Cupriavidus necator: one gene and its partner. The protein of the gene in region 1 binds, or shares a complex with, the protein of each later gene. Links are inferred from orthologs where the notes say so. Each region holds a gene or a part of one and is shown on either strand. Other genes may lie near its edges.

The links.
Region 2: the proteins of I6H87_RS12095 (region 1) and uvrB are in contact, whole or in part, in a crystal structure (PDB 7EGT), measured with the Thermus thermophilus proteins. The link is inferred for Cupriavidus necator from one-to-one orthologs. Residues at the interface, in WP_096412145.1 of Thermus thermophilus: His654, Arg656, Phe657, Gln666, Asp668, Glu669, Lys680, Arg681, Leu682, Ser683, Lys685, Tyr686, Ala687; in WP_096411307.1 of Thermus thermophilus: Glu23, Leu25, Arg26, Asp27, Gly28, Glu29, Arg30, Phe31, Arg55, Glu326, Asp327, Phe328, Glu379, Ser382, Gln383, His398, Gly400, Arg401.

Annotation. Positions count from the first base shown.
Region 1 is NZ_CP066018.1:2,586,528-2,596,679, forward strand. What follows is about bases 3,136-6,183. They hold I6H87_RS12095 (UvrD-helicase domain-containing protein), read left to right. Parts: upstream 3,136-3,509; coding sequence 3,510-5,858; downstream 5,859-6,183. Other genes in these bases: I6H87_RS12090 (valine--tRNA ligase), read right to left, coding at 3,136-3,290; I6H87_RS12100 (MFS transporter), read right to left, coding at 5,902-6,183. Outside these bases: UTP--glucose-1-phosphate uridylyltransferase GalU, read right to left, coding at 1-293; more of I6H87_RS12090, read right to left, coding at 423-3,135; more of I6H87_RS12100, read right to left, coding at 6,184-7,194; I6H87_RS12105 (acyl--CoA ligase), read right to left, coding at 7,407-8,936; sauS (acylating sulfoacetaldehyde dehydrogenase), read right to left, coding at 8,933-10,152. UniProt on the Escherichia coli protein: A helicase with DNA-dependent ATPase activity. Unwinds DNA duplexes with 3'-5' polarity. Translocates on single-stranded DNA with 3'-5' polarity. Initiates unwinding more efficiently from a nicked substrate than double-stranded DNA.
Region 2 is NZ_CP066018.1:253,588-261,747, reverse strand. What follows is about bases 1-2,914. They hold uvrB (excinuclease ABC subunit UvrB), read left to right. Parts: upstream 1-372; coding sequence 373-2,457; downstream 2,458-2,914. Other genes in these bases: I6H87_RS01240 (hypothetical protein), read left to right, coding at 2,810-2,914; I6H87_RS01245 (hypothetical protein), read left to right, coding at 2,555-2,776; I6H87_RS01255 (amino acid aminotransferase), read right to left, coding at 1-187. Also shown: more of I6H87_RS01240, read left to right, coding at 2,915-3,052; I6H87_RS01235 (low molecular weight protein-tyrosine-phosphatase), read left to right, coding at 3,143-3,631; I6H87_RS01230 (site-specific recombinase), read left to right, coding at 3,719-5,815; Fe-S cluster assembly transcriptional regulator IscR, read left to right, coding at 5,922-6,476; I6H87_RS01220 (IscS subfamily cysteine desulfurase), read left to right, coding at 6,532-7,755; Fe-S cluster assembly scaffold IscU, read left to right, coding at 7,822-8,160. UniProt on the Escherichia coli protein: The UvrABC repair system catalyzes the recognition and processing of DNA lesions. A damage recognition complex composed of 2 UvrA and 2 UvrB subunits scans DNA for abnormalities.

The DNA of each region.
Region 1 (10,152 bases):
TTGGCGGGCTTGATCGAGCGCACCACGTCCAGCAGCGCCTGCTTGTTCTTGGCCTCAAGCTCCACTTCCAGCTCGAAGGCCTTGTCGAAATGGTCCTCGATGGCGCGCTTGGAGCGGCCGGTGACAAAGATCATCTCGGTAATGCCGGCGGCCATGGCTTCTTCCACGGCGTACTGGATCAGCGGCTTGTCCACCACCGGAAGCATTTCCTTGGGGCTGGCCTTGGTGGCCGGCAGGAAGCGAGTGCCCAGGCCCGCAACCGGGAACACAGCCTTGGTGACGCGATTTTCCATATCAGGTGTACCTCTCAGATTCCAGTCCATAACCCTGCCAGCCATTGCGGGCGTCGTCTGTCCGGTTCTGTCCGACGAAGCCGGACAGAACCCCCGGCAGGCAGGGGCGTGAATGCGGCCGCCGTGCCGTCAGGCCGGCAGCCGCTGCAGCTGGCCCTGCAGCTTGGCCAGCGTCTGCTCGAAATCGGCCAGGCGCTGCGTCTCTTGCGCCACCACGGCAGGCGGTGCCTTGGCGACAAAGCTCTCGTTGGAGAGCTTGGCGCGGCACTTGCCGATTTCGCCACCGATGCGCTCGACTTCCTTCGACAGGCGCGCGCGCTCGGCGCCGACATCGATCTCGATCTTCAGCAGCAGGTGGTTGCCCCCGGCAATGGCGACCGGCGCGCCGGCGCCTTCAGCCTGCAGGGCAGCTTCATCTTCGAAGACGCGTACCTCGGAAAGTTTCGCCAGTGCCTGGATATGTGCGCTCGCCGCCTTCAGGAAGGTGCTGTCACCCTCAGCATAGAGCGGGATGCGCTGGGCCGGCGAGATGTTCATCTCGCCGCGCAGGTTGCGGCAGGCATCGATCACTTCCTTCAGGCGCGCAACCCATTGCTCGGCTTGCTCGTCGATCTTGGCGACCGCAGGCAGCGGGTAGGGCTGCAGCGCGATGGTCTCGGAGCCGTCACCCTTGGCGCGGCCGGCCAGCGGGGCCACCTTCTGCCACAGCTCTTCGGTGATGAAGGGGATGATCGGATGCGCCAGGCGCAGCACGGTCTCGAGCACGCGCAGCAGCGTGCGCCGCGTGGCGCGCTGCTGGGCCTCGGTGCCGTTCTGGATCTGCACCTTGGCCAGTTCCAGGTACCAGTCGCAGTATTCGTCCCAGACGAACTTGTAGATGGCGTTGGCGATATTGTCGAAGCGGTATTCGGCAAAGCCCTTCTCGACCTCGGCTTCCACGCGCTGCAGCAGCGACACGATCCAGCGGTCGGCCTGCGAGAAATCCAGGTAGCCGTCTGGGCCGCAGTCGTTGTTGCACGGGCCCATGCCGCAGTCATGGCCTTCGGTGTTCATCAGCACGAAGCGGGTCGCGTTCCACAGCTTGTTGCAGAAGTTGCGGTAGCCCTCGCAGCGGCCGGTATCGAAGTTGACGTTGCGGCCCAGCGTGGCCAGCGACGCGAAGGTGAAGCGCAGTGCGTCGGCGCCGAATGCGGGAATGCCCTCGGGGAATTCCTTTTTCGTCTTCTTCTCGATCTTGGGCGCGTCCTTGGGGCGGCGCAGGCCGGTGGTGCGCTTCTGCAGCAGCGTGTCGAGGTCGATGCCGTCGATCAGGTCCACCGGGTCCAGCGTGTTGCCCTCGGACTTGCTCATCTTCTTGCCTTCCGAATCGCGCACCAGGCCGTGCACGTAGACGGTATGGAAGGGCACCTTGCCGATGAAGTGCTTGGTCATCATGACCATGCGCGCCACCCAGAAGAAGATGATGTCGTAGCCGGTCACCAGCACCGACGACGGCAGGAAGTGATGCATCTCGGGCGTTTCTCCCGGCCAGCCCAGCGAGGAGAAGGGCACCAGCGCCGACGAGAACCAGGTGTCGAGCACGTCTTCCTCGCGGCGCAGGCTGCCGGTGCTGCCGGCGGCCTTTGCCTTTGCCAGCGCTTCTTCTTCGGTGCGGCCGACAAAGCAGTTGCCGGCATCGTCATACCACGCCGGGATCTGGTGGCCCCACCACAGCTGGCGCGAGATGCACCAGTCCTGGATATTGCCCAGCCACTGGTTGTAGGTGCTGATCCAGTTTTCCGGCACCAGCTTGATCTCGCCGCTCTGCACGGCTTCCAGCGCCACCTCGGCGATCGAGCGGCCCGGGTAGAAGGTGCCTTCCGGCGCCGGCTTGCTCATGGCGACGAACCACTGGTCGGTCAGCATCGGCTCGATCGCGCTGCCGGTGCGCTCGCTGCGCGGGGTCATCAGCTTGTGCTTCTTGACCTCGGCCAGCAGGCCGCGCTTGTCCAGGTCCTCGACGATGGCGCGGCGCGCGTCGAAGCGGTCCAGGCCGGCGTAGGCGGCGGGGGCGTCGGCAACGATCTTCGCGTCCAGCGTCAGGATCGACAACTGCGGCAGGTTGTGGCGCTGGCCCACGGCATAGTCGTTGAAGTCATGGCCGGGGGTCACCTTGACCACGCCGGTGCCGAACTCGCGGTCGACGTACTCGTCGGCAATCACCGGGATCTGGCGCTCGGTCAGCGGCAGCTGCACGAACTTGCCGATCAGGTGCGCATAGCGCTCGTCTTCCGGGTGGACCATCACGGCCACGTCGCCCAGCATGGTTTCGGGGCGGGTGGTGGCCACAGTCAGGTGGGTCAGGCCGCCCTTGGCATCAGCCTCGACCAGCGGATAGTGGATATGCCACAGCGAGCCTTCTTCCTCGATGCTGTCGACTTCCAGGTCCGACACGGCGGTGCCCAGCACCGGGTCCCAGTTGACCAGGCGCTTGCCGCGGTAGATCAGGCCCTGTTCGTGCAGGCGCACGAAAGCTTCGGTGACCGCCTTCGACATCTCGGGCGACATCGTGAAGTACTCGCGGCTCCAGTCGATCGAAGCGCCCATGCGCCGCACCTGGCGGGTGATGGTCGAGCCCGACTCTTCCTTCCAGGCCCACACCTTCTCGGTGAACTTCTCGCGGCCCAGGTCATGGCGCGACACGCCCTGCGACTCGAGCTGGCGCTCCACCACGATCTGGGTGGCGATGCCGGCGTGGTCGGTGCCCGGCACCCACAGCGTATTGGCGCCGCTCATGCGCGCATGGCGCGCCAGGCCGTCCATGATGGTCTGGTTGAAAGCGTGGCCCATATGCAGCGTGCCGGTCACATTGGGCGGCGGCAGCTGGATCGCAAAGTCCGGGCGGGCAGGGTCGAAGGTCGGCTTGGCAATGCCGCGCTTCTCCCACTCGGGGCCCCATTTCGCCTCGATGGCGGTGGGTTCGAAGCTTTTGGCGAGGGACTGGTCTTGGGCGGTCATGCTGGGATGTCGATATTGGCGTCGGGGGTCGTCGCAGGGTGCTTCGGCCTGCGCCTGGCGAGGCGGCGGCCGTCGGCGGCCGGCATTGCGCCAGTAAAACGTTAAATTATACGGGGGTGGCAGGCTGGTGCCTATTTCCCGGCCATCCGGCCCCGCCGGATGTGACTTGCAGGACAGGGCCCGCCGGTATAATTGCCGTCAATCCACAAGGCTGATCCGATGTCCGACCTGCTTGCCAACCTGAACGCCGAACAACTAGCCGCCGTCACCCTGCCTGACGAACCGGCGCTGATCCTGGCGGGCGCGGGCAGCGGCAAGACCCGCGTGCTGACCACGCGCATCGCCTGGCTGATCCAGAACGGCCGGGTCTCGCCGGCGGGCATCCTGGCGGTGACCTTTACCAACAAGGCCGCCAAGGAAATGCAGACGCGGCTGTCGTCGATGCTGCCGATCAACACCCGCGGCATGTGGATCGGCACCTTCCACGGCCTGTGCAACCGCATGCTGCGCGCGCATTTCCGCGACGCCGGGCTGCCCCAGACCTTTGCCATCCTGGACAGCCAGGACCAGCTCTCGGCGCTCAAGCGGCTGCTCAAGTCGCTCAACGTCGACGATGAGAAGTACCCGGCCAAGAACCTGCAGTACTTCATCAACAACGCCAAGGAGCAGGGCCTGCGCCCGGCCGACGTCGAGGCCAACGACGACTTCAACAAGCGCTTTGTCGACCTCTACGCCGCCTACGACCTGCAGTGCCAGCGCGAAGGCGTGGTCGACTTCGCCGAGCTGCTGCTGCGCTGCTACGAGCTGCTGCGCTACAACGACGCCATCCGCCAGCACTACCAGCACCGCTTCCGCCACGTGCTGGTCGACGAGTTCCAGGACACCAACGTGCTGCAGTACCAGTGGCTCAAGCTGCTGGCCGGCTACGGCACGCAGAACCCGGCCGCGGTCTTTGCCGTGGGCGACGACGACCAGAGCATCTATGCGTTCCGCGGCGCCAACGTCGGCAATATGCGCGACTTCGAGCACGAGTTCCGCGTGCGCCGGCTGATCAAGCTGGAGCAGAACTACCGCTCGCACGGGCATATCCTGGATTCGGCCAACCACCTGATCTCGCACAACGCGCGCCGCCTGGGCAAGAACCTGCGCACCGACGCCGGCCACGGCGAGCCGGTGCGAGTGTTCCAGGGCGGCTCCGACGGCCAGGAAGCCGCCTGGATCATCGAGGAGATCCGCGACCAGATCGCGCAGGGCGCCAGCCGCGCCGAGATTGCCATCCTGTACCGCAGCAACGCGCAGTCGCGCGTGATCGAGCATGCGCTGTTCTCGGCCGGCATCGCGTACCGCGTCTATGGCGGCCTGCGCTTCTTCGAGCGCGCCGAAATCAAGCACGCGCTGGCCTATATGCAGCTGCTGGAGAACCCGCGCAACGATGCAGCCTTTGGCCGCGTGGTCAACTTCCCGGCGCGCGGCATCGGCGCGCGCTCGCTGGAAGTGCTGCAGGACATGGCGCGCCAGTATGACTGCGCGCTGGCCGAGGCGGTGGCCTACGTGCCCGGCGCGGCCGGCAGCAAGCTGGCGGCGTTTACACGCCTGATCGAGAAGACGCGCGAGGACACGCGCCGCATGACGCTGGCCGAGACCGTCGAGTACGTGATCAACCACAGCGGCCTGATCACCCACTACCAGGGCGAGAAGGAAGGCCAGGACCGCATCGAGAACTTGCAGGAACTGGTGACCGCCGCGCAGGCCTTCGTGGTCGAGGAAGGCTACGGCCTGGAAGCGCTGGCCGCGGTGATCCCGGTTGACCGCAGCCCCGCCGCCCCGGCACTGGCCGACGGCGACCAGGCCCAGCAGGTGCTGGATCCGGAAGCGCTGCCGGTGGTGATGACGCCGCTGGTCGCGTTCCTGACCCATGCCTCGCTGGAAGCCGGCGACAACCAGGCCCAGGCCGGCCAGGACGCGGTGCAGATGATGACCGTGCATGCGGCCAAGGGGCTGGAATTCGACGTGGTCTTCATCACCGGGATGGAAGAGGGCCTGTTCCCGCACGAGAACAGCATGATGGACCCGGACGGCGTGGAGGAAGAGCGCCGCCTGATGTACGTGGCGATCACGCGTGCGCGCAAGCGGCTCTACATGTCGTTCGCGCAAAGCCGCATGCTGCACGGCCAGACCCGCTACCACGTGCGCTCGCGCTTCTTCGAGGAACTGCCCGAGGCCTCGCTCAAGTGGCTGACGCCGCCGGCGCAGGGCTACGGCGGCGTGCGCCGCCAGGAGCGCGACAGCGCCTGGGGCCGCGACTGGTTCCGCAAGCCCGAGGACGTGCCCTATACCGGCACGCGCCCCACCGGCGGCATGGACAACGGCAACGGCTATGCCGATGCCAAGCGCGAGGCCGGCACCGGCTTCCGGGTGGGGCAGTCGGTGTTCCACAACAAGTTTGGCGAAGGCGTGATCACCGCGCTGGAAGGCGAGGGCACCGACGCACGCGCCAATATCAACTTCAAGCGCAACGGCGCCAAGTGGCTGGCGCTGTCGGTGGCGAAGCTGGACGCGATCGACTGAACGAGTCCGGCTTCGCTGCGCGCCATGCCGCGACCCGGGCGGCTCAGGGCAGGGCGTGGCGGACCTCGCCAGCCTTTTCGTCGGGGCTGTCCACCGTCAGCAGCGGATTGATGAACAGCGAGGCCAGCGCGCCAACCCCGAGCAGCGCCCCCGAGATCATGAACGGCAGGTCATAGCTGCCGGTGCGCTCGATCAGGTAGCCGAACACCACCGGCGACACCATGCCGGCCACGCCGAAGCCGGTGTTCATCATGCCGCCCGCGGTGCCGGCGTACTTGCCGGCGATGTCCAGCGGCAGGCTCCACAGCACCGCGTTGGTCAGCTCCAGGAAGAAGAACGACAGCGACAGCAGGATCACCGCGTTGACGGCATCGGCCGTGAAGGTCATCGGCGCGATGAACATCAGCGAGCCGGCCAGCCCCACGAACAGGACCGCGCCGCGCGCCAGGCGCAGGTTGCCGGTGCGCTTGTAGATGCGGTCCGACAGCACGCCGCCGAGCGTATCGCCGACCACGCCGGCCATCAGCGGCAGCGCGGTGAACAGCGCCAGCTGCTTCAGGTCGAAGCCGCGCGCCTCCTTCAGGTACGAGGGCAGCCACGTCAGGTAGACCCACAGCGACCAGCCGTAGCAGAAGTCGACGAAGGTCACCAGCCACATGCGCCGGAACAGGCGCCGCCACGGCGTGGCCGCCTTGGCGGCCTGCCGGCTGTCGCCGTGCCGGTAGCCGATCTCCTGCAGCTCCTGCGCGGTCACGCGGCTGTGCTTGTCGGGCGAATCCTTGAAAAAGAAGGCGTACAGCAAGGTCCAGCCGAGGCTGACCGCGCCCAGCACGATAAAGGCTTCGCGCCAGCCGGCGGCGGCCACGATGACCAGCACGACCGGCGGCGTGATCGCACCGCCCAGCCGCGCGAAGCTGTGGGTGATGCCCTGCGCGAAGCCGCGCTCCGCCACCGGCATCCAGTAGGTGAAGGCGCGCGTCGCGGTCGGGAACGCACCGCCTTCGCCGATGCCCAGCACGAAGCGCAGCACCACCAGAATCAGCACGCTGCCCGCGAAGCCGGTCAGCACGGTGGCCACGCCCCAGATCAGCGAGAGGACAATCAGCACCTTCTTGGGCCCGAACTTGTCAGCCATCCAGCCGCCGAGAATCTGCATGGCGGCATAGGGGTAGGCAAAGGCCGAGAACACCAGCCCCAGCTGCGATGTGGTCAGTCCCATTTCCTCGCGGATCAGGGGGGCGGCGACCGAAATGTTGACGCGGTCGATATAGGCGATGAAATACATCAGGCACATGACGCCCAGGATCATGTGCCGGGTCTTGATACGTTGCTTCATAGCCACCTCCTATGCGCGGCGCGCGCGTGGTGTTGACGGGGCGGCGGCCGGCACACGGTCCGTAGCCATGCGCTTGCGGCGCGCCGGGGGCGCGGCGCCGGCCGCGCTGCCCCGTCCTTGAGCAATCTGTCTGCAGTCTTGAGTCGTGTCTCCTGGTCTGGTGGATTCCGGTCGGGCAGGCTCCTTGGCGAGGGTTGTGGAAGGGGGAAGGTTCAGGCGTGGTTGAGCAGCTTCAGCCGCTGCACCTTGCCGGACGGGCCGCGCGGCAGCTCGGCGATAAAGCGGAACTCCTTCGGCGTCTTGTAGCGGCCCAGCTCGCGCAGGCAATGCGCGCGCAGCGCCGCGTCATCGCAGCGCGCGGCCTCGCGCATGACCACGTAGGCAACGATCTCCTGCCCGTAGGCCGGGTCCGGCACGCCTACCGCCGCGGCTTCGAGCACGCCCGGATGGCGCAGCAGCGCCTCGTCGATCTCGCGCGGGGCGATGTTCTCGCCGCCCTTGATGATCAGTTCCTTGGCGCGCCCGCTGATGTAGAAATAGCCATCGGCGTCGCGGTAGCCGAGATCGCCCGTGCGCAGCCAGCCATCGTGCGTAAAGGCCTCGCGCGTGATGTCCGGCGCCTTGTAGTAGCCCGCCATCACGCTCTCGCCCTGCAGCACGATCTCGCCGACCTGTCCGTCAGGAGCCGGCTTGCCGTCGCGCCCGAGCACGCGTGCGCGCGTGCCAGATGGCCTGCCGATGCTGCCGATGCGCCGCTGGCCCGGGTCGAGCGGATTGCTGAACGCCGGTGCGGCAGTCTCGGTCATGCCCATGGTCTCGATCACGCCGATGCCGAAGCGCGCCTCGAAGGCGCGGTGATGCTCGGGCGGCAGCGCGGCCGAGGCCGAGCGGCAGAAGCGCACGCCGGCCGGGGCCTGGCCGTGCGGATCGTTCAGCAGGTAGGCGATGATGGTCGGCACCACGTTCAGCCAGGTGCATCCGTGGCGCGCGCTGTCCTGCCAGAACGCGCTGGCGGAAAAGCGCATCGGCATCACCACCGAGCCGCCGTGCACCAGCGGCGCGATCGCGGTCACGACCAGGCCGTTGATGTGATACAGCGGCAGCGTCGCCAGCACCCGGTCGGCCGGCCCGAGGCAGTGCTCGCGGCTGACGTTGGTGCCGTTGGCCACCAGGTTGCGCTGCGTCAGCAGCACGCCTTTGGGCGTGCCGGTGGTGCCGGACGTGTACATGAGCAGCGCGGGCGCGTCAGGCTGCGGTGGGGGCAGTGGCGACGCAGCATCATGCGTGGCAGGCAGTGCCGGCAGGCTGTTGGCATCGGGCGCGGTGACGAGCACCGGCACGTCCAGTCCGGCCTCGCGCAGGGCCTCGCGGATGGCGGCTTCTCCGTCGGGCCAGGTGAAGACCAGCCGCGTATCCGAGTGCGCCAGGATGTAGCGCAGCTGCGCCGGCTGGCACAGCAGGTTGATCGGATTGACCACCAGCCCGCAGGCCATGGTGCCGAGCAGGAGCCGCGCGGTCTGCTCGCCGTTGGGCAGGTACACCGACACCGTCTGGCCGCTGCCCAGGCCGGCTGCCGCATAGCTGCGGCCGAGCGTGCCGGCGTCCGTCGCCAGCGCGCCGAAAGTGAGCGCATGGCCGCTGTCCGGGGACAACAGGTAGGGCTTGTCGGGCCACTGCGCGGCGCGCACGGCAATCAGCGCGGCAAGCGTGTCGAACACTTCGGGTTCCGTGCGCGCGTTCATTTGCCGACCCTCGCGAAGTAGTCGCCCAGCAGGTCCGCTTCATCGGGCACGTGCTCGGCGATGGGCACGGCGATGCGGGTGATATTCAGGTATTGGCGCCAGCCGAGGTTGTCCGAGAAGTTGTTGCCGCCCCAGGTGCCGCAGCCCATCGACAACGAGAACGGCAGGCCGTTGTCGAAATTCCCGCCGGTGGCGAAGCAGTGCGCCTGGTTCACGATCACGCGCGCCACCGGCAGCTCTTGTCCAAGCTGCAGCGCATGGCGCGGGTTGGACGAATGCAGGCTGACCGAATGCCCGGCGCCCATATAGGCGTACAGGCTCGCCACGCGCTCGACCGCCGCCGCGAAGTCGGTCGCGCGGTAGAGCGTCAGCACGGGCGAGAGCTTCTCGCCGGAGAAGGGGTAGTCGCTGCCGACACCGGTTTCCTCCACCAGCAGCATCGCGGGCTGCAGCGCGCGCACGCGTTCCAGCCCGGCGAGCTCGGCAATGCGGGTCGCGCTCTGTCCCGTGAAGCTGCCGGCGAGCTTGGCGTCGCGCCACATCAGCGCCTGCAGCCGCGCTTTCTCCGAAGCCGTGAGCAGCACGCCGCCGACCGCCGCCAAGGCGTCGAGCATGGGCGTGTAGACCGCGTCGACTACGACCAGGCTGTTCTCCGAAGAGCAACTGGTGGCATTGTCGAAGGTCTTGGAGCGCGCCACCTTGGCTGCCGCGTCATCCAGCGTGGCGCTGGCGTCGATGATCGATGCCACATTGCCGGCGCCCACGCCGAAGGCCGGCGTGCCGCAGGTGTAGGCCATGCGCACGTTGGCCTGCGAGCCGGTCGCGACCACCAGGTCGGCCTGCCGCATGAGCTCCGCCGTCGCGGTCTTCGAGACCGGCGCGGGCAGCATCTGGACCAGGTCGGCGGGCAGGCCGGCGCGCGCAAACTCGGCGTGGATGAACGACAGCAGCAGCGCGCAGGTGTCCTGCCCCTTCGGCGACGGCGCCAAGATCACGCTGTTGCCGCACTTGAGCGCGTTGATGATCTTGTTGGCCGGCGTGGCCGCAGGATTGGTCGAAGGCGTAATGGCCGCCACCACGCCCACGGGCCGCGCGATCTCGGTGATGCCGGCTGCCGCATCCTGCGCGATCACGCCCACCGTCCTGCGGCCATGCAGGTCGCGCAGCAGGCCCAGCGTCTTGCGGTGGTTCTTGCGGATCTTGTCGTCGACATTGC
Region 2 (8,160 bases), 2.3 Mb from region 1 along the record:
TGGCGGTGGTCAGACGTGCCTTTTCTGCCTCCTGGACGGCGCGCAGCAGGGGGATTTTCCCTTCGTCGGTGAAGTACACGCCAACGCCCAGGTTGACCTTGGTCGGGCGGGTATCGGCATTGAAGGCTTCGTTTAGGCCCAGGATCGGGTCGCGCGGGGCCATCTCGACGGCAGAAAACAAACTCATTTGGAATCTCGTGGTCGGCTATGTAAGAAAACGGGAAGGCGTAGAATGCTTCGGACTGCGCTGGGGGCTGACAGGCCCCCGTGACGCTTCCGGCTTGAAGCGGGGGCTGGCAACCCCAAGATTCTAGCGTATTCGCCCCGTATTCCTGAGGTATTTCCCTAATCCCGCCCGTAAATTCGCCCCCTATGTCGAACCTTGCAGAAGCCGCGCCGGCCCTGGACGAAGACAAATTCGTCACATTCCCCGGCTCCCCGTTCCAGCTCTACCAGCCGTTCCCGCCCGCCGGCGACCAGCCGGAGGCCATCCGGCAACTGGTGGAGGGGGTCGAGGACGGCCTGTCGTTCCAGACGCTGCTGGGGGTGACGGGTTCGGGCAAGACCTTCACCATGGCCAATGTGATCGCCCGGATGGGACGGCCGGCGATCGTGTTCGCGCCCAACAAGACGCTGGCGGCCCAGCTCTACGCCGAGTTTCGCGAGTTCTTCCCGCGCAACGCGGTCGAGTACTTCGTCAGCTACTACGATTACTACCAGCCCGAGGCCTACGTCCCGCAGCGCGACCTGTTTATCGAGAAGGACTCGTCGATCAACGAGCATATCGAGCAGATGCGGCTGTCGGCGACCAAGAGCCTGCTGGAGCGCCGCGACACGATCATCGTGGCGACCGTCTCTGCGATCTACGGTATCGGCAACCCGACCGAATACCACCAGATGATTCTCACCTTGCGGGCCGGCGACAAGATCAGCCAGCGCGATGTGATCGCGCGCCTGATCGCGATGCAGTACACCCGCAACGAGACCGATTTCCAGCGCGGCACCTTCCGCGTGCGCGGCGACACCATCGACATCTTCCCGGCCGAGCATGCCGAGATGGCGGTGCGGCTGGAGATGTTCGACGACGAAGTCGAGTCGCTGCAGTTCTTCGACCCGCTGACTGGCCGCGTGCGCCAGAAGATCCCGCGCTTCACGGTCTATCCGTCGAGCCACTATGTGACCCCGCGCGAGACCGTGCTGCGCGCGATCGAGGCGATCAAGTCGGAGCTGCGCGAGCGGCTGGAGTTCTTCCACAAGGAAAACCGGCTGGTGGAGGCGCAGCGGCTTGAGCAGCGCACCCGCTTCGACCTGGAAATGCTGTCCGAGCTGGGCTTCTGCAAGGGCATCGAGAACTATTCGCGGCACCTGTCCGGCGCGAAGCCGGGCGAGCCGCCGCCGACGCTGGTCGACTACCTGCCGCCCGACGCGCTGATGTTCCTGGACGAGTCGCACGTGCTGATCGGCCAGCTCAACGGCATGTACAACGGCGACCGCGCGCGCAAGACCACGCTGGTGGAGTACGGCTTCCGGCTGCCCTCGGCGCTGGACAACCGGCCGCTGAAGTTCGACGAATTCGAGCGCAAGATGCGCCAGGTGATGTTTGTTTCGGCCACGCCGGCGCAGTTCGAGCAGGACAATGCCGGGCAGGTGGTGGAGCAGGTGGTGCGTCCGACCGGGCTGGTCGATCCCATCATCATGGTGCGCCCGGCGACCACGCAGGTGGATGACCTGCTATCGGAAATCCACGCCCGCGTGGAGGTTGGCGAACGCGTGCTGGTGACCACGCTGACCAAGCGCATGGCCGAGCAGCTGACCGAGTTCCTGTCCGAGAACGGCGTCAAGGTGCGCTACCTGCACTCGGACATCGACACGGTCGAGCGCGTGGAGATCATCCGCGACCTGCGCCTGGGCACCTTCGACGTGCTGGTGGGCATCAACCTGCTGCGCGAAGGCCTGGATATTCCCGAGGTGTCGCTGGTGGCGATCCTCGATGCGGACAAGGAAGGCTTCCTGCGCGCCGAGCGCTCGCTGATCCAGACCATCGGGCGCGCCGCGCGCAACGTCAACGGTACCGCGATCCTGTACGCGGACCGCATGACCGAGTCGATGAAGAAGGCGATTGGAGAGACCGAGCGCCGCCGTGCCAAGCAGATCGCCTTCAACGAGGCCAACGGCATCACGCCGCGCGGCGTGGTCAAGCGCATCAAGGACATTATCGACGGCGTCTATAGCGTCAACGATGCCAGGGCCGAGCTGCTGGCGGCGCAGGAGCAGGCCCGCTACGAGGACATGAGCGAGAAGCAGGTCTCCAAGGAAATCAGGCGTTTGGAGAAGCTCATGCTCGATCACGCCCGCAACCTGGAGTTCGAGCAGGCGGCGCAGGTGCGCGACCAGCTGGCCAAGCTCAAGGCGCAGGTGTTCGGCGCCAGTGGAGAGGGCGCGCTGCCGCCTGCCTGATACGCCGCACCGCCACGCGCGCTTCGCCTATAGTGAAATTCGCGGCGGCGCCGGTCATGAAGGGTGAAAGCGCGAAGGCTGCCGCAAAGGAGGCAAGATGGAACGCCAGTTTGAATACGGCGGCTACGCGGTCGTGGTCAGCGCGGTCCCCAATGCCGCCGGCGGGTTTGCGGCGCAGATGCGCATCGCCGATGCCTTCGGCGAGCCATCCGGCCCCAGCTACGAGGCGATTGCGGGCGACGCGCCCACGCCCGAAGGGGCCATCGCCCTGGCGGAGGCCGGCGCCATGCGCGCGATCGACGCCGGCGAGGTCAACTAGCCAGGCATCACCCATTTTCCGTGGAGAACCACAATGAGCGATATCGGTGAATGGAAGAAGAAGGTCTATGAAACCCACGAGGTGCAGGTCCAGGTCAAACAGCGCTCACAGAGCGAATGGTCCTACACCGTGCGCGTCTGCCGCCCCGGCACCAATATCCGCGCCGCCGGCACGCTGACCGAGACCTCGCGCATCACCGAGCACTACAAATCGCGCGAGGCCGCGGAAGTGGCCGGGTTTGCGCACGGCGAGCGGCTGGCCAAGCAGCTGGCCTGAAGGGCTGCGGGTAGAATTGCGGCTGTCCGGCCGGCGGCCTTGCCGTGTGCCGGTGCGCCCGCCGTTCCACTCCCGCCAAGCCGTGATCCGATGAAGACATACGCCATCCTGATGTGTTGCATGGGAAACATCTGCCGTTCCCCGACGGCGGAGGGCGTGCTGCGCGCCAAGCTGGCTGCGGCGGGGCTGGACGCACTGGTGGAACTGGATTCGGCGGGCACGCATGAATACCACCTGGGCCGCGCGCCCGATCCCCGCACCCAGCGCCACGCGCTGCAGCGCGGCTATGACCTGTCCGCGCTGCGCGCGCGCAAGGTCGGCCTGCCTGACTTCGACCGCTTCGACCTGATCCTGGCGATGGACCGCGAGAACCTGGCCGGCCTGGCGCGGCTGCGCCCCGATGCCGGCGCCAAGCTGCGCCTGCTGATGAGCTTCGCCACCCGCCACGACGCCGACGAGGTGCCGGACCCCTACTACGGCGAAGGCGATGGCTTCGAGCGCGTGCTCGACTACATCGAAGATGCCTGCGACGGCCTGGTGGCCGAGTTGCGCCAGCGCCTGCAAGGCAACGCCGGCTGATCCCGGCGCCCGCTCCATCGTCCTTTCTGCGGCCCGCGCCGCGACGCCTCCGGCGCCGCGCCCGGCGGACCGATCCCACGAGAATCCATGCTTCGCAAACTGTTCCGCAAATGGCGCGAATCGCGCAATGCAAGCCTGCAGCTCGACGCCATCCTGGCCGCTGCCGATCCTGAGGCGCCGCTGGCCGAGCGCAACGGCTGGCTGATCGAGTTGGGCTTCTGGATCCGCCGCGATGGCGGGCTGGGCGCCGATACTGACAGCCAGGAACCTGGCACGGACCGCCGCCACCCCGAGCATGTGCGGCTGCGCTACCTGCTGCAGGTGCTGGAGCGGCATCCCGACTGGGCCGGGCGTTTCGCCCTGACGGTGCGCAGCCTGGTGCGCGAGAACGACCCCACCGGACTGTTCTGCGATACCGGCGTGGCCCTGCACCCGGGCTTCGTCAGCGAGATGGTGGGCCGGCTGCAGAACCGCTTCCTGCCGCCGCCGCCCAACCGCAGCGACATGGCGGGGCTGTTTGCGCTGGTGTTCGTCGGGGATGAGGACGCGGAGTGGGTCGAGGCCATCGACGATGGGCTGCTGGCGCGGCTGGCGCGCGTGCTGCAGGCCGGCAGCGCCGGGGGCGAAGCGGCGGGCATGGCGCACTATCGCGATGCGCTGGGCCAGACGCTGGCCACCAGCATCGCGGTGCTGGTCAGCCAGGTGCGCGCCACCGGCCTGAGTCAGGCGATCCGTTCGCGCCTGGCCGGGCGGGTGGAAGAGACACCGTTCTTCCGCCTGGACGAGGCCATCCAGGCCTTGCGTGAAGAGGGCCTGCGCCATGACGACAACAGCTTTGGCCACCGCCTGAACTACTTCCGCGCGCTGCTGGACGGCTGCCATGCCGCGATCCGCCAGGTGTATGAGGACCTGGAGGAAAACGGCGTGTCGGTCGAGGTGGTGTTCCAGATCGAGCGCATGAAGGTGCAGCTCAGCCGCATCGAGCTGCTGCTGGCGGCCTGGGTCGAGCCCCGCCGGCCCGGCATGCATGCGCACCTGGTGGCGGAGCTGATCCGATCGACCCAGGCCCGGCGCAGCATCTCGCACCTGGCCGGCACCTCGTTCGCGCAGCTGGCGCGCAAGGTGGTGGAGCGCTCGGCCGAGACCGGCGAGCACTACATCACGCGCGACCGCAAGGAATACGCCGAGCTGGTGCGCGCCGCGGCCGGCGGCGGCCTGGTCTCGGTCGCCACCGTGTACCTGAAGTTCCTGATCTACGGCCTGCACCTGGACAAGTTCAGTGAAGGGTTGCTGGCCTCGCTCAACTACGCCGGCAGCTTCCTGGCCATCCACTTTGCGCACTTCACGCTGGCGACCAAGCAGCCGGCCATGACCGGGCCGGCGCTGGCGCACCGGCTGGACGGGGCAGGGCGGCCGGAAGGGCGCGAGATATTCGTCGACGACACCATTGCCATGATCCGCTCCAACGCGGCGGCGATCGTCGGCAACCTGGCGGTGGTGTTCCCGGTGGCGCTGGGGATCCAGTGGCTGGCGCACAAACTGCTCGGCGCCAACCTGATCACGCCGGCCAAGGCGATTGCCACCATCGAGTCGTTCTCGATCCTGGGCCCGACGCCGCTCTATGCCGCCTTCACCGGCGTGCTGCTGTGGCTGTCCAGCCTGATTGCCGGCTGGGCCGACAACTGGTTCGCGCTGCATCGCGTGCACGACGTGATGGCCTACAACCGGCGCCTCCAGTACGTGCTGGGTGCGCGCGGCGCCACCCGTCTGGCGGATTTCTGGAAGCGCAACCTGTCGGGCATAGCCGCCAACGTGTCGCTGGGCCTGCTGCTGGGGCTGGGGCCGGAAATCCTGAGCTTCTTCGGGCCCCATATGGAAGTGCGCCATGTGACGCTGTCGACGGGCTCGGTCGGCGCCGCCATCGGCGTGCTGGGGCTGGATGCACTGCGCATGCCGTCGCTGTGGCTGGCGGTGGCGGGCATTGCGCTGATGGGGATGCTGAACGTGGCGGTGAGCTTCGCGCTGGCGTTCAATATGGCGCTGCGGTCACGCAACCTGCGGCGCGTGGACCGCGCCGAACTGAGCGCGGCCGTGCGGCGGCGCATCCTGAAGCACCCGTTGTCGCTGGTGATTCCGCCGCGCGCGGCAGGCCCGGAGACGGCCGCGGGCGGGCGCGAAGCGTGATCGGGGCGTGGTGCGCTGCGGCAGGGGTAGTTGACTGAATTAGTCGGGTACCTTTATACTTGACGGAAACGATCAAGTATTAGCTTCACCCCCAGAGCCCTGCACCATGAGACTGACCACCAAAGGCCGCTTCGCGGTCACTGCGATGATCGACCTGGCCATGCGCCAGGACCAGGGACCGGTCACGCTCGCCGGCATCAGCCAGCGGCAAAAGATCTCGCTGTCCTACCTGGAGCAGTTGTTTGGCAAGCTGCGCCGGCACGAGATCGTCGAAAGCGTGCGCGGCCCGGGCGGCGGCTACAGTCTGGCGCGCAAGGCCGAAGACGTCACCGTGGCGGACATCATCATCGCCGTGGACGAGCCCCTGGATGCCACCCAGTGCGGCGGCAAGGGCAATTGTAACGGAGATGACGGCTCCGGGCGCTGCATGACCCATGAACTGTGGGCCACGCTGAACCAGAAGATGGTCGAGTACCTCGACTCCGTTTCCCTCAAGAACCTGGTGGACCAGCAGCGCGAGCGCCAGCCGGCCGTGCTGCACGACATGCGCGAGGACGCCGCGCAGCCGGTCGCGGCCGCTGCGCGCGGCAAGGCCGACAAGCAGGAAAAGCCGGTCCGGGCCAGAATGGTGAATTCAGTTTTCAGCCTGGCGCAGTCCTGAGCGCGCCCAGGCAACGACAGCAAAACAGCGATCAGCGGTCCCTAACAAGGCAGTCATAACGATGAGCACCCCACATTTCCCCATCTACATGGATTACTCGGCCACCACGCCGGTGGACCCGCGCGTGGCGGACAAGATGATTCCGTACCTGCGCGAGCAGTTCGGCAACCCCGCCTCGCGCAGCCACGCGTACGGCTGGGAAGCGGAGCGCGCGGTGGAAGAAGCACGTGAGCAGGTGGCCGCACTGGTCGGCGCCGACCCGCGCGAGATCGTGTGGACCTCGGGTGCGACCGAATCGAACAACCTGGCGATCAAGGGCGCCGCGAACTTCTATTCGGGCAAGGGCAAGCACATCATCACCCTGAAGACCGAGCACAAGGCCGTGCTCGACACCACGCGCGAGCTGGAGCGCCAGGGCTTTGAAGTGACCTACCTGGACGTGAAGGAAAACGGCCTGCTTGACATGGAAGTGTTCAAGCAGGCGCTGCGCCCGGACACCATCCTGGTGTCGGTGATGCTGGTCAACAACGAGATCGGCGTGATCCAGGACGTCGCGCAGATCGGCGAGATCTGCCGCGAGAAGGGCATCATCTTCCATTGCGACGCCGCGCAGGCAACCGGCAAGGTGGCGATCGACCTGGGCAAGCTGAAGTGCGACCTGATGTCGTTCTCGGCCCACAAGACCTACGGCCCCAAGGGCATCGGCGCGCTGTACGTGCGCCGCAAGCCGCGCGTGCGCATCGAGGCGCAGATGCACGGCGGCGGCCATGAGCGCGGCATGCGCTCGGGCACGCTGGCCACGCACCAGATCGTCGGCATGGGCGAAGCCTTCCGCATCGCCCGCGAAGAGATGGCGACCGAGAACGAACGCATCCGCATGCTGCGCGACCGCCTGTGGAACGGCCTGTCGGACATGGAAGAGGTCTACCTGAACGGCGACCTGGAACAGCGCGTGCCGCACAACCTGAATGTCAGCTTCAACTTCGTCGAAGGCGAGTCGCTGATCATGGCGATCAAGGACGTGGCGGTGTCGTCGGGTTCGGCCTGCACCTCGGCCTCGCTGGAGCCGTCGTATGTGCTGCGCGCCCTGGGCCGCAACGACGAACTGGCGCACAGCTCGATCCGCTTCACGGTGGGCCGCTTCACCACCGAGCAGGAGATCGACTACACCATCGAACTGCTCAAGAGCAAGATCGGCAAGCTGCGCGACCTGTCGCCGCTGTGGGAAATGTTCAAGGACGGCGTCGATTTGAATTCGATCCAGTGGGCCGCGCACTGACGCGCCCGCACAGATCATCAGAACAAAACGCAATACCCCCGCAAAGATACGCAAGAGGTAAGCAAAATGTCATACAGCACCAAGGTTCTCGATCACTATGAAAACCCCCGCAACGTCGGTTCGTTCGACAAGAACGACGATGCGGTCGGCACCGGCATGGTCGGTGCGCCGGCCTGCGGCGACGTGATGAAGCTGCAGATCAAGGTCAACGAGGCGGGCGTGATCGAAGACGCCAAGTTCAAGACCTACGGCTGCGGCTCGGCCATTGCCTCGTCCTCGCTCGTGACCGAGTGGGTCAAGGGCAAGACCGTGGACCAGGCGCTGGAGATCAAGAACACCCAGATCGCCGAAGAACTGGCGCTGCCGCCGGTGAAGATCCACTGCTCGATCCTGGCCGAAGACGCG